3 regions of the Cohnella suwonensis genome follow, and region 2 is predicted to be linked to each of the others. Evidence: riboswitches for the same ligand, from Rfam matches in the RefSeq annotation. Region 2 holds a riboswitch; each other region holds the start of a gene.
The links. Region 2 has a riboswitch for cyclic di-AMP ahead of ACFPPD_RS11205 (hypothetical protein). Riboswitches for the same ligand answer to the same signal wherever they lie in the genome.

Region 1 (10,058 bases), on a different contig from region 2:
AATCGGTCGACGATCGACGGCATCGTATACAAGACGTCGGGGCGGAGCGAGGCGAGCTTCGCCAAATGTTCCCCGACGGGTTTCTCGAACGAGATCGATTCCGCGGCGATGCCCGCACCGGCGAAGACGTCCAGGGCGGTGGCGGCCGCGTGGCCGGTGCCCATGTCGGACAGCGCGGTCCGCGCGCCGGTCGGGCCGAGCAGCTTTCCGAACAACTCGGCTTTGATCCGAACGTAGCGGATCTCGTCTTCCTCGGAGTAATAGATCGTTTTGCGGCGGCCGGTGCTCGTGCCGGACGTCCGGTAAGAGCCGACGCCGCTTTGCGTCGCGAAAGACGGCGGTTCCCCGCCGTAATAGCGCCTCTCCAGCGTCTCCGCGGTCAGGAGCGGGAGCCGTTCCAAGGCGACGTCGCCCGCGGGATCGACGCCGGATTCCGCGAGCCATGCGCCGTACCAGGGGAAGACGTCGATCATCCGCTCGATTTTGCGGCGGAGCCGATCATGTGCCAACGCGATTCCTCCGCTTCGGTCAAAGTGATATTCATGTATATGAGCGGTTTGTACTCCCAGCTTAGACGCGCGCCCTTCCTCTCCGCGAGAAAATCCATACAGTGTGGGAAAGGCGTTCGGCATTCCCGCCGATACGCGGATACGAAGGAGTTGACGACGCGTTGAGCACGTTGAAAAGGGTATCCAGCAAGTGGGCGAAGACGAAGGTGCTGATCGGATCGCCCTTCCTGTCCGCCCACATTCCGACGACCCGCCGGTTGACCCGGAAGTCGCTGAAGCGGCTGCTCGCGAAGTACGGTTTGGCTTACGTCAAGCCGGAGGAGGGCTCGCTCGGCATCGGGGTCATGCGCGTCGGCCGACGGAGCGTGCAGGAAGGCTTGCGCAAGCGGACGTTCGCTTCTTACGACGAGATGTACGAGTGGCTCCGGAAACGTACCGCCGGTAAGTCTTACTTGGCGCAAAGAGGCGTGCGCATGCTGAAGCTGCAGGGGCGCCCGATCGATTTTCGCGTGATGGTCCAGAAAGGACGGGCGGGGTGGAAAGTGACCGGAACGGCGGCTCGCGTCGCCCATCCCGGCAAGGTGGTCACTAACGGCAGCCAAGGGGGGAGCATCCACGACGCGGGAGGACTGCTGCGCCGGTTGACGGACGCGGGTACGGCGATCCGGCTGCAAAGGAAGTTCAAGCGTCTCGCGAAGGCGACGGCCTGGCGGTTCCAGAACGCCTATCCAAGGATGAACGAGCTTGGGCTCGACATCGCGGTGGATCGGAAGCGCCGTGCGTGGATTCTTGAAGTGAACACGCAACCGGACCCTTGTCCTTTTACGAAGCTGGCCGACGCTTCCATGTTGAACGAGATCATCCGCTACGCGCGCGGCTACGGCAAAACGTACGCCCTGAATTGCACGAAAGCACGCAGAGGTTGAATGAAGGCCGAAACCTCGGGAGATGCTGTCCGTAGTAAAGAGGGCAACGAATCGAACGAGGAGGCATGGCTGATGAATTGTCCGGTATGCGAAGATTCCCGGATGCGGGAAGTGGAGAAGAACGGGATTTTGATCGACGTTTGTCCGTCTTGCAAAGGGGTTTGGCTTGATCGGGGGGAACTCGACAAGCTGATGCAAGACGTTCGCGAGGTCAAACAAGACTACAACGAATGGTATTACGGCGACTCGCGCGACGGGCAGGAACCTCAACGCCAGTCCTATAGCCAAACGCCGCAACAATCGTATCCGCAGCAACCGTATCCGCCGCAGCAACAACACGGCCACGGGCACGGACATTCGTCGTACCCGCCGTACAAGAAAAAGAAAAAAAGCGTCATGGACGTCTTCGGCGATTTGTTCGACTGACGATATGCGCGATCCCACCGTCTCGGCCGCCGGCCGGGGCGGTTTTTTCGTTGGCGGGTGTATGGGGCGATGGGCGCGGATGGGGCGAGATCGGAGTTACGGGAGGAGCGATAGTGGGGGGGGGGGGGGGAGTGCGGAGTTACTGCTTGTGGGGCGTGAAAGAGGGATCGAACGCGGAGTTACTGTTTTCGGAGATGTGACTGGCTCGCAAATGAGGGATCGAGCACGGAGTTACTGCTTGAGGAGGCTTGAGGAGAAGTAACTGGTTCGCGAATGAGTGGTCGAGCGCGGAGTTACTGCTTGAGGAGCAGTAACTGGTTCGCGAAAGAGGGCTCGAGCACGGGGTTACTGCTCGAGGAATAGAAATTGGCGCGGAGTTTACCGCTTCTAGGCCAAGTAAATGGATTAATACAGTTAATTAGCGCCCGTCAAACGAAATCTGCTCATCTTAGTGGAAAAGTCCATTAATTTCGGGCGTATTGGCTGAAATCTGCTTAGAAGGCCTGATTTTACTGTATATTTCCATTAAGGCAAGAGGGCTGTGATGGAATGGCTGAAATTAATGGAAAAAACCATTAATCTCAGCAATTTGACCGCCAACCGCCAACCGCCGCCCGCCGACAACCTACTGCCCACAGCCAGCACACGATCTCCGCTATGCCTCTCCGATAACGACCTGCCGCCGTCAGCCCCCTCCCGCTATTATAAGAAATGCCGCGATTTCATTGACAACGACAATGAGAACCATTATCATTCATAAGAAGCGTTATATTGAGAACGGTTATCACCAATTTCGTCGGATATCATCATTGTCGTCGGTCATTGTAATCGGTTTGTAATCGGCGTTCATTTTTTTCATCGGTTATCATCATCACCTTCAAAGGGGAGTTGCACCATGTCGCGGTTAAACACAAATCAGTTATCTCTTGCATACGGCAGCAGGCAAATCGTGCAGGGGCTGAATTTGCAAGTACCGGATGGCATGATTACGGCTCTCGTCGGCTCGAACGGTTCCGGCAAATCGACGATTTTGAAGTCGATGGCCCGCATTCTGACGCCGACGGGCGGAGGCGTCTATCTCGACGGCAAGCTGATTCATCGCCAGCCGACGAAAGAAGTGGCGAAGCAATTGGCGATCTTGCCGCAGAATCCGTCCGCGCCGGAAGGCTTGACGGTGCGCGAGCTCGTCGCTTTCGGCCGTTACCCGCACCAGAAGGGCTTCGGGAACTTGACGGCGGAAGACCGCCGCATGATCGATTGGGCGCTCGAAGCGACGGGCATGTCCGCGTTCGCCGACCGGTCCGTGGATCATTTGTCGGGCGGCCAGCGGCAACGGGGCTGGATCGCGATGGCGCTCGCCCAAGGCACGGAAGTGCTTCTGCTCGACGAGCCGACGACGTTCCTCGATATGGCTCATCAGATGGAAGTCATGAACCTGCTCGAGAAGCTCAACAAGGAGCAGCAACGCACGATCGTCATGGTCGTTCACGACCTGAACCACGCGGCGCGCTTCTCCCAGCATCTCGTCGCCTTGAAGGCGGGCACGGTATTGTACGAAGGACCGCCGGAAGAGGTCATGACGTGCGACATGCTGCGCGAAGTGTTCAACATCGACGCCGACATTATTCCAGACCCTCGCACGGGAGCGCCGCTCTGCCTGCCTTACGGCTTGGCGGACGAAACGGGTCATGCGGGAACGACGATTTCGCCGTCGATCGACGCGTTCGCGAACGGGCAAGAGGAACAACGGATGCAGGCTTTGGCATAGTGTAAGCCATCGCTTCGAAACAACTAAATAGGATTGGTTATTCTCACCCTTCTTCGCTACTGGTAATATGTAGGAAACGGAGGAGGGTGTTTTTGTTTTGGATAACGCGCTAATCAATCGCAAGCTTACGGAACTCGCGAACAACGTCGGTTCGGTCGTCGTCGGCAAGGAACAGGCGGTGGAGCATCTGCTCGTCGCCTTGCTCGCGTCCGGCCACGTCATTCTGGAGGACGTTCCCGGAACGGGAAAGACGCTCCTCGCCAAGACGCTGGCCCAATCGCTCGACTGCTCGATGCGGCGCATACAATTCACGGCCGACCTGCTCCCTTCGGACGTTACGGGCATTAACTATTACAATCAACGCAACGGCGAATTCGAGATGCGGGCAGGCCCCGTTTTCGCCAATATTCTGCTGGCGGACGAGCTGAACCGCGCTACGCCGCGGACGCAATCAAGCTTGCTGGAGTGCATGGAAGAGCGCCAAGTGACGATCGACGGCGAGACGTACCGGCTGGAAGCGCCGTTCATGGTCGTCGCGACGCAGAATCCGATCGACAATCACGGAACGTTCCCGCTGCCGGAGGCGCAGCTCGATCGCTTCATGATGCGGGTGTCGATGGGTTATCCGACGGCTGAGGAAGAGCTTGCGATCATGCGGAGGTTCGTTCCGGGCAATCCGCTGGAAGGCTTGAAGCCGATCCTGACCCGCGGGGAAGTGGCGGAGCTTCAGAAGGCGCTGCCGCAAGTGCACGTCGGCGACGAAATCTACGCTTACGCGATCGCGATCGCGTCGGCGACCCGCTCGCATCCGGAACTGTCGTTCGGAGCGAGCCCGAGGGGGGCGCTTCAGCTCGTGAAGGCGGCGCAAGCACGAGCCTTGCTGCGCGGTCGGGACTTCATCTTGCCGGACGACGTGAAGACGCTCGTGAAGCCGGTTCTGGCCCACCGTGTCATCCTCAGGGACGCGATGCGGGAAGAGGGCGGCCGGGCAGAGAAGATTCTGGACGCGATCGTGGCCGGCATTCCGGTTCCGTCCGAACCGGCGCTGGAGACGCGGCGCTCATGACTTACGTCTTCTGGATCGTGCTTCTTATGAGCGCGCTCTACGGGGCGCAACGGCTGACGTTCAGGCTCGCCGGCTTGAAGTCGGTCGCTTACGACCGTTCGTTCAGCCAATCGAGGGTGCACGCGGGCGAATCGACGTGGATGCGGGAGACGATCGCGAACGGCAGAAGATTGCCACTCCCTTGGGTCCGCGTCGAATCGCAGCTGCCCGCCCAGCTCGTCTTCAAGAACGCGCAGGCGGACATGTCGATCCATAGCGGGGATCGGCTGCAGAATCACGCGAGCCTGTTCACGATCCCGGGCTATACGGAGATCGTTCGGAAGCACGAGATCGTATGCCCCGCGAGGGGCAAATTCCGGATCGACAGTTATACGCTGACGTCGGGAGACATCGTCGGATTCCCGGGGCGGTCTGTGCGTCAGCCGGCGAGCTTGGAAATCGTCGTCTACCCGAGATTGAAACGGATCGACGACTTTCCTCTGGAAGTCAGGCGTTACGTGCAAAGCGTCCGCAGCATGATCAGTCCGATCCGCGAGGACGCGATGTACGTCGCGGGCATTCGGCCTTACCGGCCGGGAGATTCGTTCCGGATGGTGAACTGGAGCGCGACGGCGAAGACGGGACAGCTTCTCGTCCATCGGCGGGAAAGCATGCAGGATAACGATCTGACGCTCATTCTGAACGCGGAATTGCTCGATCGCGCGAACAACGCCCGCATGACCGCCGAATCGTTCGAGGAAGCGGTCAGCTATGCGGCTTCCGCCGCGCAGTACATCATCGGAGGCGGAGGGAAGGCGGGCTTGATATTCAACGGGGAGGTAGACGGATACGACGCCCCGGTGTTCCGCGCTCCCGAGAGAAGCGGAGCCGCGCATATGGACGCGCTGCTGGAGGCGATGGCGGGCTTCAAACCGGAGACGCGGCTCGGATTATCTTTTCTATTGAAGCAGCTGCTGGGCGAAAGGCAACGGGGGAAACATTATTTGCTCGTGACGGCGTTCATCGACTCGCAAGAAAGGCAGCTCGTCCGCGAGCTGAGAGAGCAGGGCAACGGCGTCGAGCTTCTGCTGTTCGTCGAAGGAGGGATCGCATCATGAGCCCCACGACAAAGTCAATGGCACAGAGAGAGTCCCTTCCGATCGGCAAAGGCATCTTACGCGTCCTGACGGAAGGATTGTTATGGCTGCCGGTCTGGCTGATGGTCGGAAGCGCCGCGGACTCCGGTCCGACGAGGATCGGCTTGCTCGGTCTCGCGTTGACGCTCTTCTCCGCGGGGCTGTTGTTTCATGCGACGTTGCCAACGGCGTGGAGACGAGTGATCATGTTGGCCGTATTCGTTCTATTGATCGCGCTAGGCCTGGGCGCTTATCCGGATAACATCGTCCTCTTGGTCTGGGGAGGCGTCGCGCTCTGGCGGGGCCGATACGCGGCTTTCGGATATATGCAATGCGCTCTCGGCTTCGGTATCGCCGCCTCGGCGCTGTCCCTCGTCGCCGTGAACGACGACTGGAGCGGCTATAAGCTCGTCTTCATACTGCTGTCGTTCGGCTGGATGATCGCTTGGTTCGTCGCGCTGAATCGGCACCTCATGGAAGAAGCCTCGCTGCTTCAAGGCATCGCGACAGGAGCGGTCAAGCGGGCGAACCGTACGTACGTGTACGCGTTTCTGGCGGCTAGCGTGTCGGTCGTCGCGCTTACGGCGGAATTCGGCTCGCGCTTGCTGACGCCGAAGAACCCGATCAAGCCGAACGAACGGCGGATCGATCCCGAGAAGTTCATACAGCCGCCGTCCGATTCGGGCGCGGCGAACATGATCCAGCAGCTAGGCGGCGCCGGGGGGACATGGAAGGGCTGGGACGTCATCGGTTGGGGCGTCCTTGCGGGGGTCGTAATCGTAGCGGTCTGGTTCGTCCGGTTATGGTGGCGCGATCGCAAGCGGACTTGGCAATCTTGGTGGCAAGCCGTTCTGGACATGCTGCGGAGGGAACGCCGGGCGGAGGATGTATTGCCGTACGTGGAAGAGCGGAGGTCGCTCGCGAAGAAGCGGGCGCAATCGCCTAGAATCCCGACTCGAACGGCCAAAGCCGACTGGGAGCGGCTCGGCGACGCGGATAAAGTCCGGCGGCTTTACGAGGAAGCGGTGCTGGCCGGTATCGGGGACGGATTCGAATTCCGCGCGTCCGACACGCCCTCGGAGACGCTGGAGAGGATCGAAAGGCATCGGCTCGCGTTTCCGGTTTCCGGCAAGGGCAGAGCCGCGACGTATTGGGCTTGGTTCGCGGAAGCAAAGCCCCGGCTGTTGCGCTTATACGAGAAAGCGAAATATAGCGCGCACGCGATCGGGGCCGATGAAGTCGGCCGGCTGAGGGAACGAAAGCCGAAATAAGGCGCTGAACCGAATAAGAGATTCAAAAACAAAGGGCAATCCCGACAAGTCATCTTGCGATGACGACGGGATTGCCCTTTATTTGATCGCCGCCGGATTATTCCGCGGCTTCGTCAGATGCGCCCGCAGCGGCAGCATCTTCCGCATCCGAAGGTTCGGTTGCGAGCTCTTGGTAAGTATCCGTGTCCATGATCCGACGAGCGGTTACATAACGCGAAGCGTAGTATTTGTCGTAAATGCTGACGAACGAAACGCTCTTGCCCGAAGAAGGGGAATGAACCATTTTGCCGTCGCCGACATAGATGCCTACGTGCGAGATGCCTTTGCCGTTCGTGTTGAAGAACACGAGGTCTCCCGGACGCAAGTTGTCTCGGGAAACTTTCTGGCCTTGCTTCGCTTGGTCTCTCGAAGCACGGTTGAGATTGATGCCGAGCTGCTTGAAGACGTACTGCGTGAATCCGGAGCAGTCAAAGCCGCTTTTGGTCGATCCGCCGTACTTGTAGTCGATGCCGAGAAGGGGCTTGATCGTCTCATCCATCTTGGAATCGGCGAACGCGCTGCCTACTTGGAAAGCCAAAGCAAAGCATAAAGCGATAAGAATAGCGGAAAGCTTGCGCAAAACAGGTTGACTCCTTCCAATGCCTACGAGGTTAGCTGGAGGGTTCGGTAGAAGGTTCCCCTATGGCTCCTGTGAAGCGAAGCCAATTCACCCGTAAAGACTGGTTCCCCCGTTTCCCGCTTTCGCGAGAACTCGGCAGTTTTTGATTTCTTCGTCTTACATATTCGGTTTTCCTGACGAATTTCCTGCATCTACTAAATGAGAATTCACTCATCTACAGCGGAAAACTAGGAAATCGGTCCTCCTTTCGCTTAGGAAATGGCCGCCGATAATAACGTCAAACCCCGGTTACGCCCGCGAAAAGGCGCAAACCGGGGAATGTCCCTGGTGAATATTGTCGGAAGGGGGACAGGAAGCTTACGGCTCCGTTCCGGACCATACCTGATATTGGGACGCGGACGTCCATAACGTCAGGAGGGAACGGACGAAGTAGAAAGCCTGATGCAGCGCGACGGCGATAAATCCGGACCAGAGCGTGGAGACGGCCCACGCCGTGGCGGATACCGCCAAACCGATGCCGAGCAACGCTAGAGTGATGCCGATTAAAGGCAATGCCCGGCGAAGCGCCAACCCGAGCCCGTTCAGAATGCCTTCGCCGGACGCGGCGCCGAACTGCATGAACTGAAACAGCAGATGCAGCAGGAAGCCGGTGACTAGCCATGCCAGCGCATAAGGCGACAGATCTCTCAGCCAGTCGGTTATGATGGGCTCCGAGTAGAACCGGTCTTTCGCGAAGGGCACCAACCAGACGGCGGGCAACAGAAGCAAAGCGTTCTCCGCCCAGTACAGCAGCGTGACCGGTTTCCAAACCCGGCGAACCCCGAACAGCACGCGCGTGCCCGCTTCCTCCGTCGCGTGGTGGAAGGAGTAGAACACGCCGGCGTTCAGCAGCGGCGTCAGCAGCATCCGCAGCAGAAGCAGGCCTCCGAGCAGCCAAAGCGACTCGTTGACGAGGTCGGTCTTCAGCAGCCGGAATTGGGCTTCGACGAGGAATAACCGCGCCGCGTCGGAATTCGGGTGCGTTTCCGGATAGCGGGCAAGAATCGGGGTCGCGACGGAGTCGACGAACCGGTAGAGGAAGAATCCCCACAACAGCCGGTACAGGAACAGGAGAACCACTACAACCTTATGACGGACGGCCATGTCCCATCCCTTTTTTAACAATTCTCGTATCATCGTGACCTCGCCTCCTTACCACGCCATTGTTCCGAACAGGCCTTCCAGCAATTGCGTGATCCCGGTCGCTACGCGGGAACGTTTCTCTTTCGGCACCTCGGAAAGCAAATAATTGTTGTACTTCCGGTTGTCCAGGACGACTTTGTTGCCCGGGTCGATGGCGGCGTACGTCAGCGGCGACGCGGAGCGGAGCTGGAGCCGGATGTGGTTCTGGACGCCGTCCCACTGTTTGCGGAGCGACTGCCCGTCGGCGAACTGGAGCCATACCGACACCTGCTGCGCGTTCCCGCCGTACCTTCTCAGCAGCACGGTGCTTTCGAAACCTTCGTTCGTTTTTTTCGATTCGATCGATTCGACCGCGTAGTCCGCCATCTCCCCATGCTGCACGTAGGACAGGAAGAAATCGTTCCATTTCGTTTTGGTGACCGACTCCACGACCTTCTGGAAGTCTTCCGACGACGGATGCCTGAATTTGTATTTCTGAAAATACGTCCGCATGATCTTGTTCATCGTCTTGTCCCCGACTTGGCGCTCGAGGGCGGACAGCACGAGCTTGGCGCGCATGTAGACGTTCTCGGCGTATCCGTCGGAAGAGCTGAACCGCCAGGAATATTGGTTCAGAGGCTGCGGATCGGTCAGGTAGCTGGATTCCACCGCCAAGTTAGGAAGCACCCCGTAGATGCTGGACATGAGCTTATCCTCGGTATAAGAGGTGAAGCCTTCGTCGAGCCAGGCTTCCTCGAACTCGTTGGAGGCGACGAGGCCGTACCAATATTGATGCGCGATCTCGTGAACGAGCGTCCGTTCGAGATCGTAGCCGGAGCTCGCGGCCTGGGCGGAGGCGCCGGTGACGAGCGTCGGATATTCCATGCCCGCCGCGCCGTTCGCGTCCGCCGGCGGAATGACGACCGACAGCGTCGAATACGGATATTCCCCGTACCACTGGCCGAGCTTCGCGAGGGCGGACTTGGCGGCGTGCATGTAGCGGTCCTTCAAATCCTTGTGCAGCGGATCGAGATACAGCTTGATGCGAACGCCGGGAACGCCCGGGGAAGAGAAGGAGTCTTCCACGTATTCGAAGTTCGGAGATGCGGACCAGGCGAAATCGTGAACGTCGTCGGCGTAAAATTGGAGCGTCTTCCTTCCGGCGTTGACGACGGCAGGCTTCGTCTGGAAACCCGT
Region 2 (10,058 bases):
ACGCGCGGTTCCCCGAATAAGCCAAGATCCCGGCCTTCGGTATGCTTATCGACGAGTTCCCGAAGCCTCTCTTCGGACACGCCGGTCAGCTTGCCGATTCTCGGAATTTGCACTTCGGCCGATTCCGGCGAAATATGCGGATCGAGACCCGAGCCCGAGTTCGTCACGAGGTCGATCGGAAGTTGCGAGATCGGCACGTCCGGATTGTCCTTCTTCCAAGCTTCGATCGAATCGTTCGTGCGCTTCAGCATGTCGGGATTCGACGGCGCGTAGTTGTTGGAGCCGGATCCCGCCGCGTTGTAATCGATGCTCGACACCCGGCCTTGGAAAAACTTCGGATCGTCGAACTTCTGGCCGATCAGCTCGGAGCCGACCGCTTGACCGGATGCGTCCTTGATGATGCTGCCGTTCGCGTTGCGCGGCATGAGCATTTGGGCCAAGCCCGTGCAGACGAGCGGATAGATGATTCCGCATAATAAAATGAATACAATGCTGGCGCGCACCGCAATCGCCGCATAGGAGGTGCCCGTAGCGCCGCGAGCCGTCGTAACCGTTCTGTCCATGGAAAATTCCCCTTTCTTCAATATAAGTTGAACTTAAGAACCGACATATCGTGCATGAAGTCCATCTTGGAACTGGAGCAAAATAAGGCTACGGCATAACGCTATTCACGCTGATTTCGGTTATTGACGGAAAATAAGATGATGCAGTAACGTTAAATCCCGATTATGGAGCTAATTCAGGCCATAGAGGAGAAATTAGCGTTATAGCAAAGCTCTATTTTCTTGAAAGCGAAGATAACAATCACAATAGGGTGATCCCATAACGTTAAGCTGTTCCAACACCAGGTAATCTTTGGTTCAACCTATATAGTAAAAGCCGACTGCGTTTTTGCATCCCGCGTGCGCTCTTACACCCACAAATGCACGATCAGATCGATCAGCTTGATCCCGATGAACGGCACGATAACGCCGCCGAGGCCGTAAATGACGATATTGCGGCCGAGCAGCTTCGACGCGCTCATCGCCTTGTAGGCCACGCCTTTCATCGCGAGCGGGATCAGGAGCGGAATAATAACGGCGTTAAAGATTAAAGCCGATAAGATCGCCGACCTCGGGGAGCCCAGTCCCATGACGTTAAGGACGCTCATCTCCGGAATCGCCAGAATGAACATGGCGGGGATAATCGCGAAATATTTGGCGATGTCGTTCGCGATGCTGAACGTCGTCAAGGCGCCGCGGGTCATCAGCAATTGCTTGCCGATGGATACGACTTCGATGATCTTCGACGGGTCTGAATCGAGATCCACCATGTTCGCCGCTTCCTTGGCGGCGACCGTGCCGCTGTTCATCGCGAGGCCCACATCCGCTTGGGCGAGCGCCGGCGCATCGTTCGTGCCGTCGCCGGTCATGGCGACGAGCTTTCCTTCCGCCTGCTCGCGCCGAATGAGCGCGATCTTGTCTTCCGGCTTGCTCTCCGCGACGAAGTCGTCGACGCCCGCTTCCCGGGCGATCGTGGCCGCGGTCAACGGGTTGTCGCCGGTACACATGATCGTCTTAATGCCCATCTTGCGCAATTGATCGAATCTTTCCCGCATTCCGGGCTTTACCGTATCCTTCAAATAAATCAGCCCGTAAATCCGGTTATCGACGGCGACCGCCAGCGGCGTGCCGCCTTCCCGGGCGATGGAGTCGCTGCCGGCGTCCAAGTCGGCCGGAATCGTCCCGCCTTGCGCCGCCACCCACTTCTTCACGGCGTCCACGGCGCCTTTGCGCACTTGGCGCCCGTCTGTCAGATCGACGCCGCTCATGCGGGTTTCCGCTTTGAATTCGATGAATTCGCCGCCCGCGGCGATCGCTTCGTCATAAGCGAGCCCCAGCTTCTTCGCCAACTCCACTACCGAGCGCCCTTCCGGCGTCTCGTCCCTCACGGAGCCGATCGCCGCCAAAGCGGCCAGCTCCCCGACGCTCTCCCGGCCAACCGGAACGAACTCGCTCGCCATCCGGTTTCCGTACGTGATCGTGCCGGTCTTATCCAAGATCATCGTATTGATGTCTCCCGCCGCTTCGACCGCTTTGCCGGACATCGCCAGCACGTTGAATTGGGTAACCCGGTCCATCCCGGCGATGCCGATCGCGGACAACAGCCCGCCGATCGTCGTCGGGATCAAGCAGACCAATAAGGCGATCAGCACGGGCACTTGCAATTCGATATCCAAGTAACCCGCGATCGGTCCCAGCGTGACGACGACGATAAGGAATATGAGCGTCAAGCTCGTGAGAAGCGTATTGAGCGCGAGCTCGTTCGGCGTTTTCTGACGTTTGGCGCCTTCGACGAGCGAGATCATCCGGTCGATGAACGACTCCCCCGGATCGCTCGCGATGCGAACGACGATCCGATCGCTAACGACGCGGGTACCGCCGGTAACGGAGCTGAAGTCTCCGCCCGCTTCCTTGATGACCGGCGCGGATTCGCCCGTAATGGCCGATTCGTCGACGGAAGCCAAGCCTTCGATGACTTCTCCGTCTCCCGGAATCATCTCGCCTTGCTCCACGACGACGATGTCGCCCTTGCGCAATTCGGTCGAAGCCACGATAACGACGCTCTGGGCGCCGACGCGTTTTCTCGCCTGAATCTCCTTCTTGGCGTTCTTGAGCGAATCGGCTTGCGCTTTGCCCCGCCCTTCGGCCAGCGCCTCCGCGAAGTTCGCGAACAAGATCGTGACTAGGAGAATGAAAAAGACAGTCAGGTTAAATCCGATATCGTCTTTCGCCGCGAAATACCCGGGGAGCAACGTCATCAGCAGCACGACGACCGTCCCGACTTCGACGACGAACATGACCGGATTTCTCATCATGCTCTTCGGGTTTAATTTAATGAAGCTATCCCTGACCGCGCGATTCACGATCGCGGCCGTCAGCATCGATTTGCGATTGGCGTTCATGCACGTTCACCTCATCATTAGCCTAGTTTCAAATGTTCCGCGATCGGTCCGAGCACGATGGCCGGCAGGAAGGTCAACGCCCCGATGATCAATACCGTCCCGATCAGAATGCCGTAAAAGAGCTTGTTATCCGTCCGGAACGTGCCGACCGTCTCCGGTACCCATTGCTTGCGGACGAGCGATCCGGCGACCGCCAGCATGGCGATCATCGAGACGTATCGGCCGAGCAGCATAACGAGTCCCGTCGTAATGTTCCAGAACGGCGTGTTGTCGGCCAAGCCTTCGAAGCCGGAGCCGTTATTGGCCGCGGACGACGTATATTCGTATAGCACCTGCGTAATGCCGTGGGCGCCCGGGTTCGTAATGGAGCCTTGCCCCAGATCGGTCAGGAACGCGATCGCGGTCGGCGCCAGGATGATGAACGGGTGGGCGAGAATCGCCACCGCGATCAATTTCATTTCCCTCGGTTCGATTTTGCGGCCGAGGAATTCCGGCGTGCGGCCGACCATTAGACCGCATAGGAAGACGCCCAACATCGCGTACATCAGCATATTGATCAGCCCGACGCCCTTGCCGCCGAACACGACGTTGAGCATCATCTCGCCTAGCGCGCCGAGGCCGCCGAGAGGAGTGAGCGTGTCGTGCATGTTGTTGACCGTCCCCGTCGTCGCCGCGGTCGTGACTGCGGTGAACAACGCGGACTGCGGAATGCCGAAACGAACTTCCTTCCCTTCCATGCTGCCTTGCGAGGAATCGATTCCCATCGCGTTGATCGCGGGATTGCCGCGCAGCTCAGAGAAGTAGATGAGCGCAAGGAACGCCAGGAACAACGTCATCATCGCGCCGAACACGACCCAGCCTTGCTTGCGGTTCTTCGCGAAGCGGCCGTATACGTAAGGAAGGGCGGCAGGTAACGTCCACATGGACAAAATCTCGACGACGTTCGTCAGCGGGCTCGGGTTCTCGAACGGATGCGCCGAGTTGACGCCGAAGAAACCTCCGCCGTTCGTCCCCAGATGTTTGATCGATTCAAGCGCCGCGACCGGACCGATCGCGATATTTTGCACGGCCCCGCTTAACGTCGTTACCGTCAGCGTCGGGTCTAGCGTCTGGGGCACTTGAAGCGCCACGAGCAGCAGCGTCACCAAGACGGCCGACGGCAAGAAAATCCGGGTGTGCGATTTCACGAAATCCTCGAAGAAGTTCCCGATCGTCTCGCCCTTGCTCGTGATGCCCCGCACGAACGCGATCGCCACCGAGAAACCCGTGGCCGCCGACGTGAACATCATCATGATAATGACGGCCATCTGGGTGAAGTAGGACAGGCCCGACTCCCCGCTGTAATGCTGCAAGTTCGTATTCGTGATGAAGCTAATGATCGTATTAAAAGAAAGCGTCTGCTCCATGTTGTCGATGCCGCTCGGGTTGAACGGCAAGTATTTTTGCAATCGCAGGACCAGGTAACCGACCGCCACGAGCACGATATTCGTCAGCAGGAAGCTCAGCGCGTATTTTTTCCACGTCATCCCGCTTCTGTTCTTCAGTCCGATCAGCCAATAGATGAGTCTTTCGAACGGTCCGAAAATACGGTCCAGCCGGTTAGGTTCGTTGGAGAATACGTGATAGACGTAACTCCCGACCGGTTTCACCAGCAGCGCGAGCACCGCCAGAACGATGACGATTTGCAACAGGCCCATAGCCCTTCCTCCTCTAGAACTTCTCCGGATTTACCAAAGCGTATATTAAATAGATAAAGACGACTGCCGTGAAAATCGATACGACGATCATTGGCGATCCCCCCCCGATCCGTCGGCGATCCGGCTGCACCAAGCCAAAAATCCGTAGAACAACGCAAAGGTTCCCGCCAATAGCAACACCATATACAGATCAAGCATGGAATAGCCTCCTTACGATTTGACGATCAGGTCATCGGTAATGAGAAATGCGTAGTCCCGAGCGTTACTATGAATGACGTAGTTGACGCCCAGTCCTTTGTAGACGTGCCTCGGATTGTGGCTCCCCGTAACGACGTAGATCGGCTTGGACGTCCAGCTGCGGCAGATCTGCGCGTACCTGCAACAGAGGGTCAGGCTTTTCTCGAACAAATACACTTTGCCGACCGGCACCTCCGGAATCATCCAGGAGTCTTCCTTCGTCGTATTGACGACGATAACGCGCTCCGCGCCGAGCGCCATGATTCTCTCGTATTCGGACGCGTTGTTGACGATGGCCGCGAAAGGGATCCGTTTATGCTTCAGCATTTTCATGAATCGCTCGCCGGCTACGTTCGGGGCAGATACCAAGACGATATCCCGGTCACCCATCTTTCTACTCCTCCTGTCTTCGTACCCGGAGGAAGCAACGAAAAAAGCCGCGGGAAGAGGGACTCTTCTCGCGGCTTCGGGCATGGCGAAATATAACCGTGCCGTCACGATAAGTTGCCTCTCTCGGAACGCTTGCGAGGTTAGCTGCCGGATTCGGGCGTGAGAGTCGCCCTACCCGAAGCCGCGAACGGCTCCGGGATTCACCCCATGGACGCGCGGTCGGCGCAATCCGTTGGTTCCCCCGCTTCCCGGTTATTCCGGGAATTCAGCGAATCGTATGCATACGAGCAAACACGCCTTCAGCGTCCCATGACGCCGAAGTAGCTTTGCGTAGGTTATTCGGAAATGGATAAGCGTGAAACGAATCCATACTGAATAACAGAAAAACCGCAGAGGACGATTCGATAGAAGCTAAGCGCATCTGGGCGCTTGCCCGCTTGAATCGCGATTCCCCTGCGGCCGTTACGGTCACAAGTTCATCATCCTCTCTCCATGGCGGCATGCCGATCCCGAAAAGAAAGACCGGTTGCACGCTCTACGCTTACGAGGTTAGCTGTCGGATTCGGGCGGTGAGAGTCGCCCTACCCGGCGGGCCGCATCCTTGGTGCGGCGGCGCCGGGATTCACCCCGGACGGCGGATTCCCGGCTCTCACACCGGTCGTCCGCCATCGATGGTTCCCCCGTTTTCCGTATATTCACGGAAACTCAGCGATTACGAATGGAACAATATCCAATTGGCCAAGCAAACACGCCTCCGACGTCCTCTGACGATAGAGAAGCTTTGCGAAGGTTATTCGGAATGGAATAAGGAGAATCTTATTCACTCACGAATAACTGAATCGAATATTACGCCTGCCGCCATCCGTTGTAAAGGAATACCAGCATGTGCTATTTCGCCGCTTTTCGCCTCGCGACGCAATTGTACCGCTTACAAGATCGACGATCTTTACAATGCTCCTTCCAGCTCTCTATCTCTTCCGTTTTCGAAAATATCGCAATAGCCCAAATGCGCACATCCCATAGTCGCAAGCGATTACCCCGCTAGCCCCTTCCCATTTCTGGATTCCGCCTTCTCCGCTATGATATGATACGAAGGGACATAGAGAGGACAAGGGGGACTTGTAATGAGCACTTCGCGTTATCGCTTGACCCTTACGCTTCTCGCGCTCGTCGCGCTTTTGCTCGTCGCGACCGGTTGCGGAGGCAACAACAAATCCAACGAAGGCGGCAATGCCGCCGCCACACAGGAGGCTTCCCCGATGAACGGAGTAGACACTAGCGGCGATAACCCGATCGTAACGATCGAGATGGACAGCGGCAAGACGATCAAAGTCGAGCTGTATCCGAAAGTCGCGCCGAACACCGTCAACAACTTTATCTCGCTCGTCAAAAAAGGCTTCTACGACGGCACCATTTTCCACCGCGTCATTCCGAACTTCATGATCCAAGGCGGCGACCCCGAAGGCACGGGCATGGGTGGACCGGGCTACTCGATCGCCGGCGAATTCACGCAGAATCGCTTCGAGAACAACCTGAAGCACACGGAGGGCGTCATTTCCATGGCGCGCGCTCAGAACCCGAACAGCGCGGGCTCCCAATTTTTCATCATGGTCGCTCCCGCTCCTACCCTCGACGGCGCGTACGCCGCGTTCGGCAAAGTAACCGAAGGCATGGACGTCGTAAACGAGATCGTGAACGTGCCTACGGGCGCGAACGACCGTCCGAAAACGCCGCCGGTCATGAAGAAAGTGACCGTGGACACTCGCGGCGCGGAAGCGCCGGAACCGGAGATCATCAAGTAACGACCGCAAAATATACGCTCAGGGGCGATATCGCCGAAGAATCGGAGCTTCCTCCATTCCTCGTCGGCATCGCCCTCTTTTCCAAAGAAGGGACTTTCAGCGAATATGAACTTCCAGCAGCTGCTTGCCATCATTCCGCTCGTCGAGCGCGTGGCATCGTTCCAAGAATCCCATACGGTCGATTGCCCGGACAACGGCCATGCCCTTCTCGTCGTTCGGCAGGGGCACGTGACCGTTGCCTACCCCGATCAAGAGCCGATCGTCTGCTCGCAAGGCTTCGCCTGCCACCCCCTCTACGCCCCCTACCGCATCGAAGTGCCGAAAACGAAAGAAGCCGAGTACGTCATCATCCGCTATCGCGTATTGCCCGACCACAGCCTATGGATGCTGCATGGTCCGTTAAGTACGGTCAGCGAAGCGAAAATCCGCTACATGCTGGACGAGCTGCTGCGCACGATTCCGCTTTTAGACGGCCTATCCGAGGATGCGGCGGCTCTCCAACGGTTCAAAATGCGCGCCATGCTCGAGAGAGTGCTCTTCATTTTCCTGTACGAATCCCGTTTCCGGAACAAGCGGACGTCCGCGGCGGATGCGATCGACGAGACGCTTTCTTACATCAACGAGCACTACATGAACAAGCTCACGCTTCCCCTGCTGGCCGAACGGGCCGGCATGAGCGAAGGACACTATACCGTCCTCTTCAAGAAGCATACCGGGATGACGATGACCGCTTACTTGCGCAAGCTGCGGATCGAGAAGGCCTCGATCATGCTCCGGCAAACCCGGCTAAGCGCCAAGGAGGTCGCCCAGCGGACCGGATTCTCCGATTATTTTCATTTCAGCAGAGTATTCAAGCAGGAAGAAGGACTCTCCCCTACGGCATATCAACAAAGCCGATCTCAAATCTAATAATACGACATGCATAATCTTAAGATTGGATATGGTCTTGGGCGGCTTTCGCGTCTACTATTGTAAATGAGAATAATAATCATTCGCATAGTGGGGGAAAGAGAAATGCATTCATCGCTCAAACGTACGCTCTTCATTACGATTATAGGTTTGCTGGCTTTCGGGCTCGCCGCTTGCGGCAAGTCCAACGACGAAACGAAACCTTCGGCGTCCGCGTCGGCAACGAATTCGGCGCAGCCGACGACGGCATCGGAATCGCCATCCGCGTCGCCTAGCGGCGGCGAGATCACGGTGGAAGACGCGCTAGGCACGGTTACGCTTCCGAAGGCGCCGGAAAGAATCGTCACGATGGAATTCGGCTTCGCGGACGCGCTCGTCACGCTCGGCCTTCAGCCTGTCGGCGTCGCGGACGACGACAATCCGGACCTGTTCATGGACGCTGTCAAAAGCAAGCTTACGAGCTATAAATCCGTCGGATCCCGTTACGAGCCGAACATCGAATTAATCAGCTCGCTGCAGCCGGATCTGATTATCGTAGACTTGAACAAGCACAAAGAAGCGATCGAACAATTGAAGGGCATCGCTCCCCTTCTCGTACTCGACGACTTCCAAGCCGATTACGACCAAATGCTCCAGAACTATATGATCATCGCCAAAGCGGTCGGCAAGGAAGCCGAAGGCGAGAAGCGGCTGGCCGAGCATCGGACGATCATCGACGAAGCGAAGAAAAAGATCAGCGCTACCGGTCTGAACGTTCTGCCGGCGGTCGTCAGCCCGAAAGGCTTCTTCGCCCACTCGGACCACGCTTACACCGGCTCCTTCCTGGAGATGCTCGGCTTCAACGACCCGGTCAAAGATGAAGCTTCCTATCCTCAGCTGACGCTCGAGCAATTGGCGGAGACGAATCCCGGCGCCTTGTTCCTTATGCCAACGGAGGAATTGACGGTTGCGGACGAATGGAAGAAAAACGCGCTATGGGGTAAAATCGACGCCGTGGCGAACGACAAAGTGTTCATGGTGGAGAGACGCGATTGGTCGCTTGCCCGCGGATTGATCGGCTCCGAGAAGATGGTCGAGGATATCGTGAAGTCGTTGGGCCAATAATCGATGGCTTCAACGTTTACGGTTAGCGCGGGTTACAAGGAGAAGCAGAGCCGGTTTCGGTATCTGCTCTTCCTTTTTTCCGTTACGGTCGCTTTGCTGTTGATCGGCTTCATATGCAACTTGAAGTGGGGGGCCGCCCGGATTTCCTGGACCGAACTGTTCCACGCGCTCGCCTACCGGGGACACGAGAAGCAGCACTTGTACGTGCAGACGCTGAGGCTGCCGCGCGCCTTGACGGCTTGCATGGTCGGCATGCAGCTGGCGCTGGCCGGATTGCTCGCCCAATTGGCGACCAAGAACCCGCTTGCCTCCCCGCACGTATTCGGCATCAACGCCGGAGCGGCTTTGGCCGTCGTGTTCGGACTCGTGACCGTCGCCCGTTTCTCGCCGCTGGACTCCGTTTTATTCGCTTTCGCCGGAGCCGCGGGAGGCGCCCTGCTCGTCTGGTCGCTCGCCGGTACCGGCGCGAACGCTTACGTTCGGCTGGCGCTGGCCGGCATCACGATTCATTTCCTGCTCTCGTCGCTGACGGAAGGACTTATCATCCTGAATCAGGAATCCACGGACAGCATGATGTTCTGGCTCGTCGGCTCGCTCAGCCACGCCGCATGGCCGGACGTCCGCACGCTGCTGCCCTTCTTCGCGGCCGGCATGGTCCTGTTCGCCTTCATGCACCCGTCCTTCCGGCTTCTGCTCGTCGACGACGAAATGGCCGCCGGGCTCGGCGGGAAAATCGCGGCAATCCGCTCCGTCGCCTTACTGCTCGTCATCGTGCTGGCGGGATCGGCCGTCGCGCTGTGCGGACCGATCGGCTTCGTCTGCTTGATCGTCCCTCATATCGCGCGCGCGCTGGCCGGACATCATAACCTCGCCGTCCTCGCACCGCTAACGGCGCTGCTCGGAGGGACGCTGCTCCTGTTCGCCGACTTCGCCGGCCGGTTCGTCGCGTTCCCGTACGAATCTCCCGTCGGCATC
Region 3 (10,058 bases), on a different contig from region 2:
TCAATCCGAACATCGATCCGCTCAACATTTACGCGGGATTGAAGCTGGTCATCCCGAACAACGGCATAACCGCCGCTTCGAAAGCCTCGCCGAACGCGGTGACCGCGCAATCGGTCACGACGACCGCCGGGCAATCGCTCGGCTTCTCCAAAGTTCTGGACATCAAAGCAACGGCCTATTCCGATTCCGCCGAAGAGAATGGCTGGGGTCCCGTCGATTACTTCGGCAAACCGCTTAAGCTCGGCACGATCGCCGTCGACCCGAACGTCATTCCGCTCGGCACGCGCGTATACGTGACCGGATACGACTTTTCCGGCTTGCCGGACGGCGGATTGATCGCCACGGCTACCGATAAGGGCAGCGCGATCAAGGGCAACCGAATCGACATCTTCGTCCCGGGAACCCGCCAATTCGTATCCGGATTCGGTTACCAGAGCGTTAAAGTTTACATTTTGAAATAACGGAACGACACGAAGAGGGCCGGACGCCGCGCGACGAACGCGAAGCGAACCGGTCCTTTTTGAACGCCGAAGGCGTTTTCGCTTGCGTTTATGATTTATACTCCTTCACGCCTAGCAGCTCCGATAAGGATACCGGTTCGTAACGGTGAAGCCGAAGCCAATCGATCAATGCCGGAAGCGCCTGTACCGTACCGCTAAGATTTTGCCCTTCCCCGCCTCCCGCGTGCATGAGCACGACGGCTCCGGGCCGGACGGAACGCGTCACGTTGCGCAGTATCTGCTTCGCGCTGAGCTGACGCCAATCGGAAGAATCGACGTTCCAATTGACGACCGTATAACCTTGTTGCTTCGCCCATCTGAGCTGCGTCTCCGTGATTTCTCCGTAAGGCGGCCGAACCAATCTCGGCTTGAAGCCGACGATGCCGTCGATGATCGCTTCCGCCCGCCCGATTTGATCTTGCACCTTCGCGAGCGGCAGCTTGGAGAAGTCGGGATGGCTATACGAATGGTTGCCGATATCGTGGCCTTCCTTCCGGATGCGCGAGACGATGTCCGGATGTTTCTTCGCGCGCGTACCGACGACGAAAAACGTCGCCGTCACTTTCTTTCTTCTTAACACGTCAAGTACTTGCGGCGTGAATCGCGGATCGGGTACGTCGTCGAACGTCAGGGCGACTTTGCGCGTATCCCCGTGCGCGGATAAGACGAAGGCTCCTTCGTACTTCTTCTCCATATCCGACCATCTCATGCCGGAAGGCTTGGCGAGCGCGATATCGGGACCGTTCTCCCAGAAAACGAAAAGGGTGACGGAGCCGATCAGCGCCATCACCGCTTTTATTAGTCGCGCCATCGTCATCGTCCGTTTCCTCCCGGCTTCTCGTCTCGACTATATCGTGAACGAAAAGCGGATTTTTCATGCGCCCGACGATGAACGTTTTTCCTCTAATCCCAATTTTCTCGCCAACCAAGCCGTCGTGCTCGCCTGCACGAGTATCGTGAATACGACCGCCATGAGAACGACCGCCGACACTTTATCCGCATGGGCGATACCGCTCGCGACGATCATGCCCGACAGCGCCGCGGGAATGACTCCCGTCTCCCTGACCCAGCACATGAACAGCAGTTCTTTCCCCGTCCATCGGGTTCTGCGGTCGGGCCATGCGGACGAGAACACCGTAAGCGGCCTGGCGATGAAGACAAGCGCGGCGACGACCGCCAGCGCCGGCCAGAAATACTGTCCGAGCAACGAGAAATTCACTTGGCTGCCCAACAAAATAAAAATGAACATCCGCATCATAACGGAGGCGTTGTCCGCCACGTGCCCCATTTCCTCCAGCTTGTCGTCGATCGAGACGCCGAGCAGACGGGCATTGCCCCATACGAGACCCGCCGTGAATGTCGCCATCAGACCGCTCACGTGCAGCAATTCGCCCGCCAAGTAGGCGGCAATCGCGACGGAGAGCATCGACAGCGCCGCGTAATCGCGGAACCAGCCCCATTTGGCGTGACCGACGAGAAAAACGATCGCGGCCGATATCGCGAATCCGACCGCGAGTCCGCCGACCGCCGTCTTGACGAAGTCGAGCGATACGCCGCCGACGTTCGGCGAGCTTCCGGACACAATCGCGGCCAGCAAAGCGAACGTCAGAATGGAGCCCGTCGCGTCGTTAAAAGCCGATTCGCTCTCAACCGTTTCCCTCAGTCTCAGCTTGACCGTCACTTGGCGAAACACGGGAATGATCGTCGCCGGATCGGTCGACGAGATGACCGCTCCGATCAAGAGCGAAGTCATCCAATCCAATCCGAACGCCTCATGGGCGACGAGCCCGACGATGCCGGCAGTGACGACGACGCCGACGGTGCTGAGCAGCGTGACGGAGACGAGCACTTGCTTTAAGCCGTGCCAGCGGATGTTCCTTCCGCCGTCGAATAAGATCAGCGCGGATCCCGCCGATAGGACGAGCTGGTTCGTCAGCGACGAGCTCTCTTCGGAGATCCAGTGCAAGCCTTGCCCCAAGATCATGCCCGCCCCGATGAACAGCACGACGTCGGGAACTTTAATCCATGACGCGAGCCTTCCCGTCAGAATTCCCGCGGCGAAGACGAGCAGGAACAACAATAGCAGATGGTGGACGGTTTGCGCGACTTCGGTTTCCATTAAGCGGATTCTCCTATTGCCCGATGGACTCTTGGAATTGTTCGATCTGATCGTTCGTCCCGATGACGACCATGACGTCGTCCGTCGACAAGACGTCCTTGGCGACCGGAGCGATGATGATGCCCTTCGGCTTGTTGATCGCGACGATGCTGCAGCCGAAGCGCCCTCTCGGATTCACGTCGTCGAGCGATTTGCCCGATAGACAGCTCGGCACCTGAAGCTCGGCGATCGTATATTGCTTGGAAAGCTCGATATAATCGAGCAGATTCGGAGAGACGAGCTGATGAGCGACGCGCACGCCCATGTCTCTTTCGGGATAGATGATCCGATCGACGCCGACCCGCTCCAGCACGCGGCCGTGCAGATCGGATACCGCCTTCGCGACGACCTTCTTGACCCCGAGGTCTTTCAAGAGAATCGTCGCGAGAATGCTCGCCTGGATATCGTCGCCGATCGCGACGACGCCGCAATCGAAGTTGCGGGCGCCGACCGATCTCAACACTTCCTCCTCGGTGGCATCCGCGACGATCGCGTGCGTCAGCACGTTCGACATCTCCTGCACTTTTTCTTCGTCCCGGTCCACGCCGAGCACTTCATACCCCAGATTAATAAGCTCGCGACCGAGGCTGGAGCCGAACCGGCCAAGCCCGATAATGACGAATTGGTTCAATTTCATGACGTCAACTTCCTTATCCGATTATGATTTTGCCTTCCGCGTGACGATAAAGCTGACGTCCTTGTCTAGGTCCGAGCGCGTAAGTCAACGTGAGCGGTCCGAGCCGGCCGATGAACATCATGATAATGATGATGATTTTTCCCGCGAGCGTCAGTTGGGGCGTGATCCCGAGCGATAGCCCGACCGTGCCGAAAGCCGACGTGACCTCGAACAAAATTTTCAGAAATAGTTGATCTTCCGTCGTCGATAAGATCATCGTCGCCAGAATGACGAGGCCGAAGGCGAACATCGTGACCGTCAGCGCTTTGTACACCCTTTCTTGGGCAAGCCGGTATTTGAAAAACACGACGTCTTCCTTGCCGCGCACCATCGCAACGACCGCGCCGATCAGCGCCGTGAACGTCGTCGTCTTGATGCCACCACCCGTCGATCCCGGAGACGCGCCGATGAACATGAGGATGATCATGAAGAACTGGGTTGCTTGCCTCATCGCCCCGAGATCGATCGTGTTCACGCCGGCGGTTCTCGGGGAAACGGACTGCGTGAACGCCGCCAATATTTTCTCCCCGAAATTCAGTTGCGCCATTGTCGAATTCGTATACTCGAACACGAAGATCAGAATCGCGCCCGCCAGAATGAGAATGCCGCTCATGCTCAGGACGACTTTCGAATGAAGCGACAGCTTCCGCTTCGGATTGCGAATGTCGACGAGATCGGCAAGCACGACGAAGCCGAGACCGCCGAGAATGATGAGCAGCATCGTCACGATGTTGACGAACGGATCGCCGACGTAATCGACCAAGCTGCGGTAATCTCCCATCACATCGAAGCCGGCGTTATTGAAGAAGGACACCGCATGGAACACGCCCCGGTACAACGCCTTCCCGAACGGCATATCGAACGTGAACCGGATCGTGAACAAGACTGCCCCGGCGAGTTCGATCGACAGCGCGTAGAGAATCACCTTGCGGACGAGCCGGATAATGCCTTCTATGCTCGATTGGTTAAACGATTCTTGAAGCACCAACCGTTCCTTGAGCGAAATTCGCCTCTTCAACGCGATCGCGAACAGCGTCGCCATCGTCATGAAGCCGAGTCCGCCGATCTGGATCATCGTCAGAATGATCAATTGTCCGGCCGTCGTCCAATACGTCCCCGTATCGACGACGACGAGACCGGTCACGCACGTCGCCGAAGTCGCGGTAAACAGCGTATCGATGAATCTCGGTTGCGCGTCGCCCGTATGGGCGAACGGAAGCATCAGCAAGCCGGCACCCGTTAAAATGATCGCGGCGAACCCAATAACGAGAAGACGCGGCGGAGAAGCCATTATAGATTCGAACAACTTGCGCAGCACTGGCTTTCCCTCCATCAACCGATGATGATTTTACCTTCCGCATGGTGGAACGCGAGGAAGATATTCTCTAGTTTGCCCGAAAGCGTCGATTCTCCCGTAAATCCGATCATCTTATGCCTTCTGACCGCACAAAAAAAGCACTGGAATCCCAGTGCCCGAAAATCGCACACGATTCCTGTTCGCGCTTGGCCTACGAGGTTAGCTGTCGGGTTCGGGCACGAACAGGCTGCCCTATCCAACGGCGGTCGGCGCCGCCGCTTGGAATTCACCCCGGTCTCCGCGAATACAATAGAACTTGTACCCGTGAGCGGTTGGTTCCCCCGTTTTCCGTCGTTCGGAAATTCGGCTCTTCTTTCGTTTCATCGTCATCTATGAAACGTACCACCGAATTATATTCTTTCCATCGGAGGGGGACAACACCAATTTTAAGTCAAACCGAGGCGTTTGAACGACTATGGTAAAGCTATTCGCCCGATAGGACGCCCAGACAACGATTATCGTCCGCTTTGCTTTCATTTTCGCCGAAAATGCGAGATACTGGATGAAAATAACGGCAGCGGATTCGCGCGGCCTTGCTGTATGCGTTTACTTCGGCTTTTATTGCGTAAGGAGAGATGTCAAATGAACGGAACGCAGCTTTCGCGACTGGATCGCCGCTGGGTATGGACGGCCGCGGCCGGCCTTTTCCTCTTCTTGCTCGTCCAAGTATTCCCCAATACCGGCCAATTGTTCTCGTCGGGTACGGAAGGGGTGCTCACCCGGGCGGAGGCGGAGACCCAAGCGTTCGCCTTGGCGGAGAGCAAATTCGGTCTCGCCCCGGGAATCGCGCGGAACGCGGAAGTGACCCACCTCTCGGACGGCGACGCGGTCGGCTACCTAACGAAAAATCAGCTGAACGCCGTTTACGATAAGGAATGGTCCGATCGCGCACCGACGGACGTCTATGCCGTCTCCCTTCAATCCGCCGGTTATTCCGGCAGGCTTGTCCTGTATCTGAACATGGAAAAAGGGACTCTCGTCGGCTGGGAGCACGCGTCCGAAAGGGAGAGCGCGTCCCCCGCTTCTTCCGGCGAGAGCAATAGCGAATCCGTCGCTTCAGCGCTGCAATACGCGGCTCGTTGGGGGGTAGACCCCGCCGATTGGAATCCGGACGGTCTCGCGCGCGAAGACGGATCCGTGCGGTTCACCGCCGCGTCGAACAAATCCGCGATCGGAGAAGCGGCCGTCAGCTTGGACGTTCGCGTACCCGCCGCATACAGCCCCTTGTCTTCGGCGTTCCCGCCCTGGCAGGGCGGCTACGTCAACTACGGCGTCGACTTGCCGGCCGATTTCCTGAAGTATATGGATACCCAGCAATATTGGTCGACCCAATTGTCCGTGTTCGGGTTTCTGTTGCCCAGCATTCTATTGTTCGTGCTCGCGATCGTCTATGCCGGCACGTTCGGCGATCGCACGTCGTTCGTGAGAGGCATTTTCTTGTCTTCGGTTTTCTTCGTTCTTTACGCCGGCATCACGTTCAACATGATTCCCGGACTCCGGGCCGGCACCTGGCAAGACGGCTCGGGCGTCGGCGAACAAGCGACGATTATCGTCAGCCTGATCACCTACTTCGTGATGGCGCTCATGACGTATTTCTCCGCCGTCGGGGGAGACGGGTTGTGGAAGTCGATGGGTCTCGCGTTATGGCCGCGATGGCAAGAAGCGGATTACGGGGACAAAGTGCTGTCCAGCATGCGAACAGGCTATTTCCTCGCCTTCATCCTGCTCGGAACGCAGTCGGTCATCTTGCTCGCGCTGGAGAAAACCGTCGGCTCGTTCTCGTCTTCCGACGCGACCCAGTCGATGTACAATATGAGCCTCCCTTGGTTGTTGCCGCTGCTCGCATGGTGCGCCGGCATATCGGAAGAGTTGCAAAGCCGTTTCTTCGGCATCGCGCTGTTCCGCAAATGGTTCGTCGGGATCGCCCGCAAGCTGACCGGCCGCGAGCCTTCGGGACGGACGATTTCCGTCCTGACGTTCGTCGCGATCGTGCCTCCCGGCTTGCTCTGGGCGCTCGGACACGTCGGTTACGCGATATACCCGTTCTATACGCGCATTATCGAGCTCGTCCTTATGTCGTTCCTGTTCGGCTGGTTTATGCTCCGGTTCGGCATTATGGCCGTCATCTTCGCGCACGTCACGCTCGACGCGATCCTCATGGGCGCGCAAATGATGTTCGACGGCTTGCCGGGAGACTTCGCCGCCGGCGTCTTCAGTCTCGCGATGCCCGGACTCGTCGGGGCATTCATCTGGTGGGCGCATCGGCGGTTCTCGAAATCGGCGAAATGGCGAGAAGCCTAACAAATAAGGGAGTTCCCCAAAGTCGTTCGACTCCGGGGAACTCCCTTATTAAAATTACGGTTTCTCCGCGTTAAGCGTCTCGAGAATGCGCTGCGCGAGCGCCTCCCCGATCGATACCGCCTTGAAATCTTCGACCTTCGCTTCTTTGATCGCCTTCAGCGAGCCGAAATGGCTAAGCAGCTGCTTGCGTCGCTTCTCCCCGATGCCGGGTACCGCGTCGAGACGGGAAGCGACCATGGACTTCGCCCGCTTCTCCCGATGGAACGTGATCGCGAACCGGTGAACTTCATCCTGGATGCGTTGCAGCAAGTAAAACTCCTGGCTGTCCCGCGGCAACGGCACCGCCTCCGGCGGATCTCCCACGAGAAGTTCCGCCGTTCTGTGCTTCGCGTCCTTCGCCAGGCCGCACACCGGTACGTCCAAGCCGAGCTCGTTACGAAGCACGTCGAGCACGGAAGCGATATGTCCCTTGCCGCCGTCGACGACGATCAGGTCCGGCAGCTCCAGACCTTCCTTGAGCACCCGCTCGTAACGGCGCCTGACGACTTCCCTCATCGACTCGTAATCGTCCGGACCTTGCACCGTCTTGACGTTGTATTTCCGGTATTCCTTCTTGTCCGGTTTGCCGTTCGTGAATACGACCATCGCCGACACGGGGTTCGACCCTTGAATGTTCGAGTTGTCGAACGCTTCGATCCGGTTCGCGCTCGGAATGCCGACCCATTGCGCGAGCCCTTCGGTCGCCTTGACCGTGCGGGATTCGTCCCTTTCGATCAGGCGGAACTTCTCCGCCAGGGCGACGCGGGAATTATCGCAAGCCATCGAGACGAGCTGCCGCTTCGTGCCCCGCTGCGGCAAAGCGACTTTGATCTTCAGCCAGCGGCGCAGCGTTTCGCCGACTTCGGCCGCTTCCCCTTCTTCCGCTTGCAACACTTCCGCCTGCGCTTCGTCCGCCTCGCTCAACGCTGCCGCGGCCGCCGACATCGCCGAATACGAGGTCGGCGTCTCCGCCACGGCCTCCGCCACGTAGACCGCCGAAGCGGTGTCCGGTTTCTCCCCTGCCGCTTCCTCCTCCTCCGGAGGAGACGGCAGCAGCACCTCGCGGGGCAACGCGGGATTATCGCTGTAATATTGGGTCACGTAACTGATGAAATCGTCGTATGCGTCGCCGAAGTACGGGAACATCGACATATGCCGCTGATTCATTTTGCCGTGGCGCATGTACAGAATCTGCACGCACATCCAACCCTTGTCGACGGAGTACCCGAACACGTCCCGGTCCATCGCATCGGACATGTTGATCGTCTGTTTCTCCATGAGCGCCTCGATCGCCACGATCTGATCGCGGTATTCGCGCGCCCGCTCGAATTCGAGAGACTCGGCCGCGGCTTCCATTTTACGCTTCAGCTCGCGCTTGATTTCGCCGTGCCCGCCGTTCAGGAACCGCGAGATCTCTCCGATCATCTCGTCGTACCGGGACTGTTCGACCGGATATTCGCACGGCGCGACGCATTGCCCGAGATGGTAATACAAACAAACTTTGTCCGGCAGCGTATTGCATTTCCGCAACGGGTACAACCTATCGAGAAGCTTCTTCGTTTCCTGCGCGGCGAAGGCGTTCGGATAAGGTCCGAAATACTTCCCTTTGTCCTTCACGACCCGCCTTGTCACTTCCAGCTTCGGATGCTTCTCGCTCGTGATCTTCAAATACGGAAACGACTTGTCGTCCTTCAGAAGCACGTTGTAACGCGGAAAATGCTCCTTGATCAAGTTGCACTCCAGAATCAGGCACTCGGTATTGCTGGCGGTAACGATATATTCGAAGTCGCGGATTTCCGAGACTAGCTTTTGCGTTTTGCCGTCATGGCTTCCGTTGAAATAGGAGCGTACGCGGTTTTTGAGAACTTTCGCTTTGCCGACGTAGATGATTTTGCCTTCGTCGTTTTTCATTAAGTAGCAGCCCGGTTGATCCGGAAGCAACGCGAGCTTGTGGCGGATGGTTTCCATCGCCTGCTCCCGACCCCGTGCAATATGCCGTTCGTCCATTTCGGCCCCTCCTCCAGACGCTTGCCGGGCAGAACACCCGTTCCTCCCATTGTAGCACAGCTTCAAGGTTACCGCTCATTTCCGAGCCCCCTTTGTCGCAAACTTGTCACCGTAACCTTCCGGGAACTCTTTACAACAAAAAGAGATGTTGGGTATACTGTAGCTATCGAATGTGTCAGGAGGCTTCCCATGGAAAACGTAAAAGATCCCCGTCAGCACATTAACGAAGAGCCGCGCGACGATTTAATGGACCTGGTAATGGGCTTCGGAGGCATGTTCGGCTTCATGTTCGTCGTGTTCGCGATCGCGGTTATCGTTAAATTTAACATTTCCTAATTTCCGCCTTACTACGGGAATCGAGAAGGCCGCCGGGGAGCGATGCTCCCGGCGGCCTTTTTGCGTTCCCTTCGCCTACGTCCGCTCGAAAAAACCATCCCTCCTTCCGGAAGAATGGTTTCATATCGACTCCGACCGTCGTCAGTTCGCTTCCTGCTGCTTTGGCTTGGCGGCCCGCGCGACGATATCGTCGTAACGCTTCCTTTCTTTGCGTTCGATCTGCACGATTCTGCCGTCATGCACGACGATGTTCACTTCGCCGTACTCCAGACCGTTAACCTGCTCGGCGATGCGACTCAGCCAACGCTCATCCACTTCCACCGGTTTCGCCATCTCGATACCCTCCCGAATTGTACGATTATGGATTGATCTTACTTCTTATGTTCCCGGCTCATGCGGTTTTCCAATAGAGATTTCAATACGAGCGTGACGATCGCCAGCAGCATGAGCAAGGACGAGACGGCGAACGAAGCGCTGAATTGGTACTCGTTGTACAAAATCTCGATATGAAGGGGCAGCGTGTTCGTTTCGCCCCGAATATGGCCGGAGACGACCGATACGGCGCCGAATTCGCCCATCGCCCTCGCGTTGCAAAGAATCATGCCGTAGAGCAAGCCCCACTTGATGTTCGGCAACGTAACCTTGAAGAATACGCGCCATCCGCGGGCGCCCAGGCTAACCGCG

Region 1: linked by a shared signal. The riboswitch ahead of ACFPPD_RS01645 (C40 family peptidase) and the one ahead of ACFPPD_RS11205 (hypothetical protein) in region 2 are both predicted to bind cyclic di-AMP.
Region 3: linked by a shared signal. The riboswitch ahead of ACFPPD_RS12540 (TrkH family potassium uptake protein) and the one ahead of ACFPPD_RS11205 (hypothetical protein) in region 2 are both predicted to bind cyclic di-AMP.

Annotation. Positions count from the first base shown of each region.
Region 1 covers NZ_JBHSMH010000004.1:106,136-116,193, reverse strand. The annotation lists gene ACFPPD_RS01685 (phenylacetate--CoA ligase family protein) at 1-509, opposite strand, end outside; gene ACFPPD_RS01680 (YheC/YheD family protein) at 671-1,435, shown strand; gene ACFPPD_RS01675 (TFIIB-type zinc ribbon-containing protein) at 1,508-1,861, shown strand; gene ACFPPD_RS01670 (hypothetical protein) at 2,406-2,621, shown strand; gene ACFPPD_RS01665 (ABC transporter ATP-binding protein) at 2,757-3,629, shown strand; gene ACFPPD_RS01660 (AAA family ATPase) at 3,727-4,695, shown strand; gene ACFPPD_RS01655 (DUF58 domain-containing protein) at 4,692-5,792, shown strand; gene ACFPPD_RS01650 (MFS transporter) at 5,789-7,081, shown strand; gene ACFPPD_RS01645 (C40 family peptidase) at 7,179-7,700, opposite strand; cyclic di-AMP (ydaO/yuaA leader) riboswitch at 7,706-7,848, opposite strand; gene ACFPPD_RS01640 (hypothetical protein) at 8,058-8,876, opposite strand; gene ACFPPD_RS01635 (M1 family metallopeptidase) at 8,892-10,058, opposite strand, start outside.
Region 2 covers NZ_JBHSMH010000030.1:51,583-61,640, reverse strand. The annotation lists gene kdpC (potassium-transporting ATPase subunit KdpC) at 1-563, opposite strand, end outside; gene kdpB (potassium-transporting ATPase subunit KdpB) at 911-2,944, opposite strand; gene kdpA (potassium-transporting ATPase subunit KdpA) at 2,962-4,641, opposite strand; gene ACFPPD_RS11210 (potassium-transporting ATPase subunit F) at 4,655-4,732, opposite strand; gene ACFPPD_RS11205 (hypothetical protein) at 4,852-5,268, opposite strand; cyclic di-AMP (ydaO/yuaA leader) riboswitch at 5,382-5,549, opposite strand; cyclic di-AMP (ydaO/yuaA leader) riboswitch at 5,793-5,989, opposite strand; gene ACFPPD_RS11200 (peptidylprolyl isomerase) at 6,393-7,070, shown strand; gene ACFPPD_RS11195 (AraC family transcriptional regulator) at 7,176-7,979, shown strand; gene ACFPPD_RS11190 (ABC transporter substrate-binding protein) at 8,085-9,083, shown strand; gene ACFPPD_RS11185 (FecCD family ABC transporter permease) at 9,087-10,058, shown strand, end outside.
Region 3 covers NZ_JBHSMH010000038.1:45,594-55,651, forward strand. The annotation lists gene ACFPPD_RS12520 (3D domain-containing protein) at 1-461, shown strand, start outside; gene ACFPPD_RS12525 (polysaccharide deacetylase family protein) at 550-1,317, opposite strand; gene ACFPPD_RS12530 (cation:proton antiporter) at 1,375-2,619, opposite strand; gene ACFPPD_RS12535 (potassium channel family protein) at 2,633-3,295, opposite strand; gene ACFPPD_RS12540 (TrkH family potassium uptake protein) at 3,309-4,625, opposite strand; cyclic di-AMP (ydaO/yuaA leader) riboswitch at 4,826-5,010, opposite strand; gene ACFPPD_RS12545 (CPBP family intramembrane glutamic endopeptidase) at 5,274-6,992, shown strand; gene uvrC (excinuclease ABC subunit UvrC) at 7,047-9,038, opposite strand; gene ACFPPD_RS12555 (YqzM family protein) at 9,228-9,374, shown strand; gene ACFPPD_RS12560 (YezD family protein) at 9,516-9,707, opposite strand; gene cysW (sulfate ABC transporter permease subunit CysW) at 9,746-10,058, opposite strand, start outside.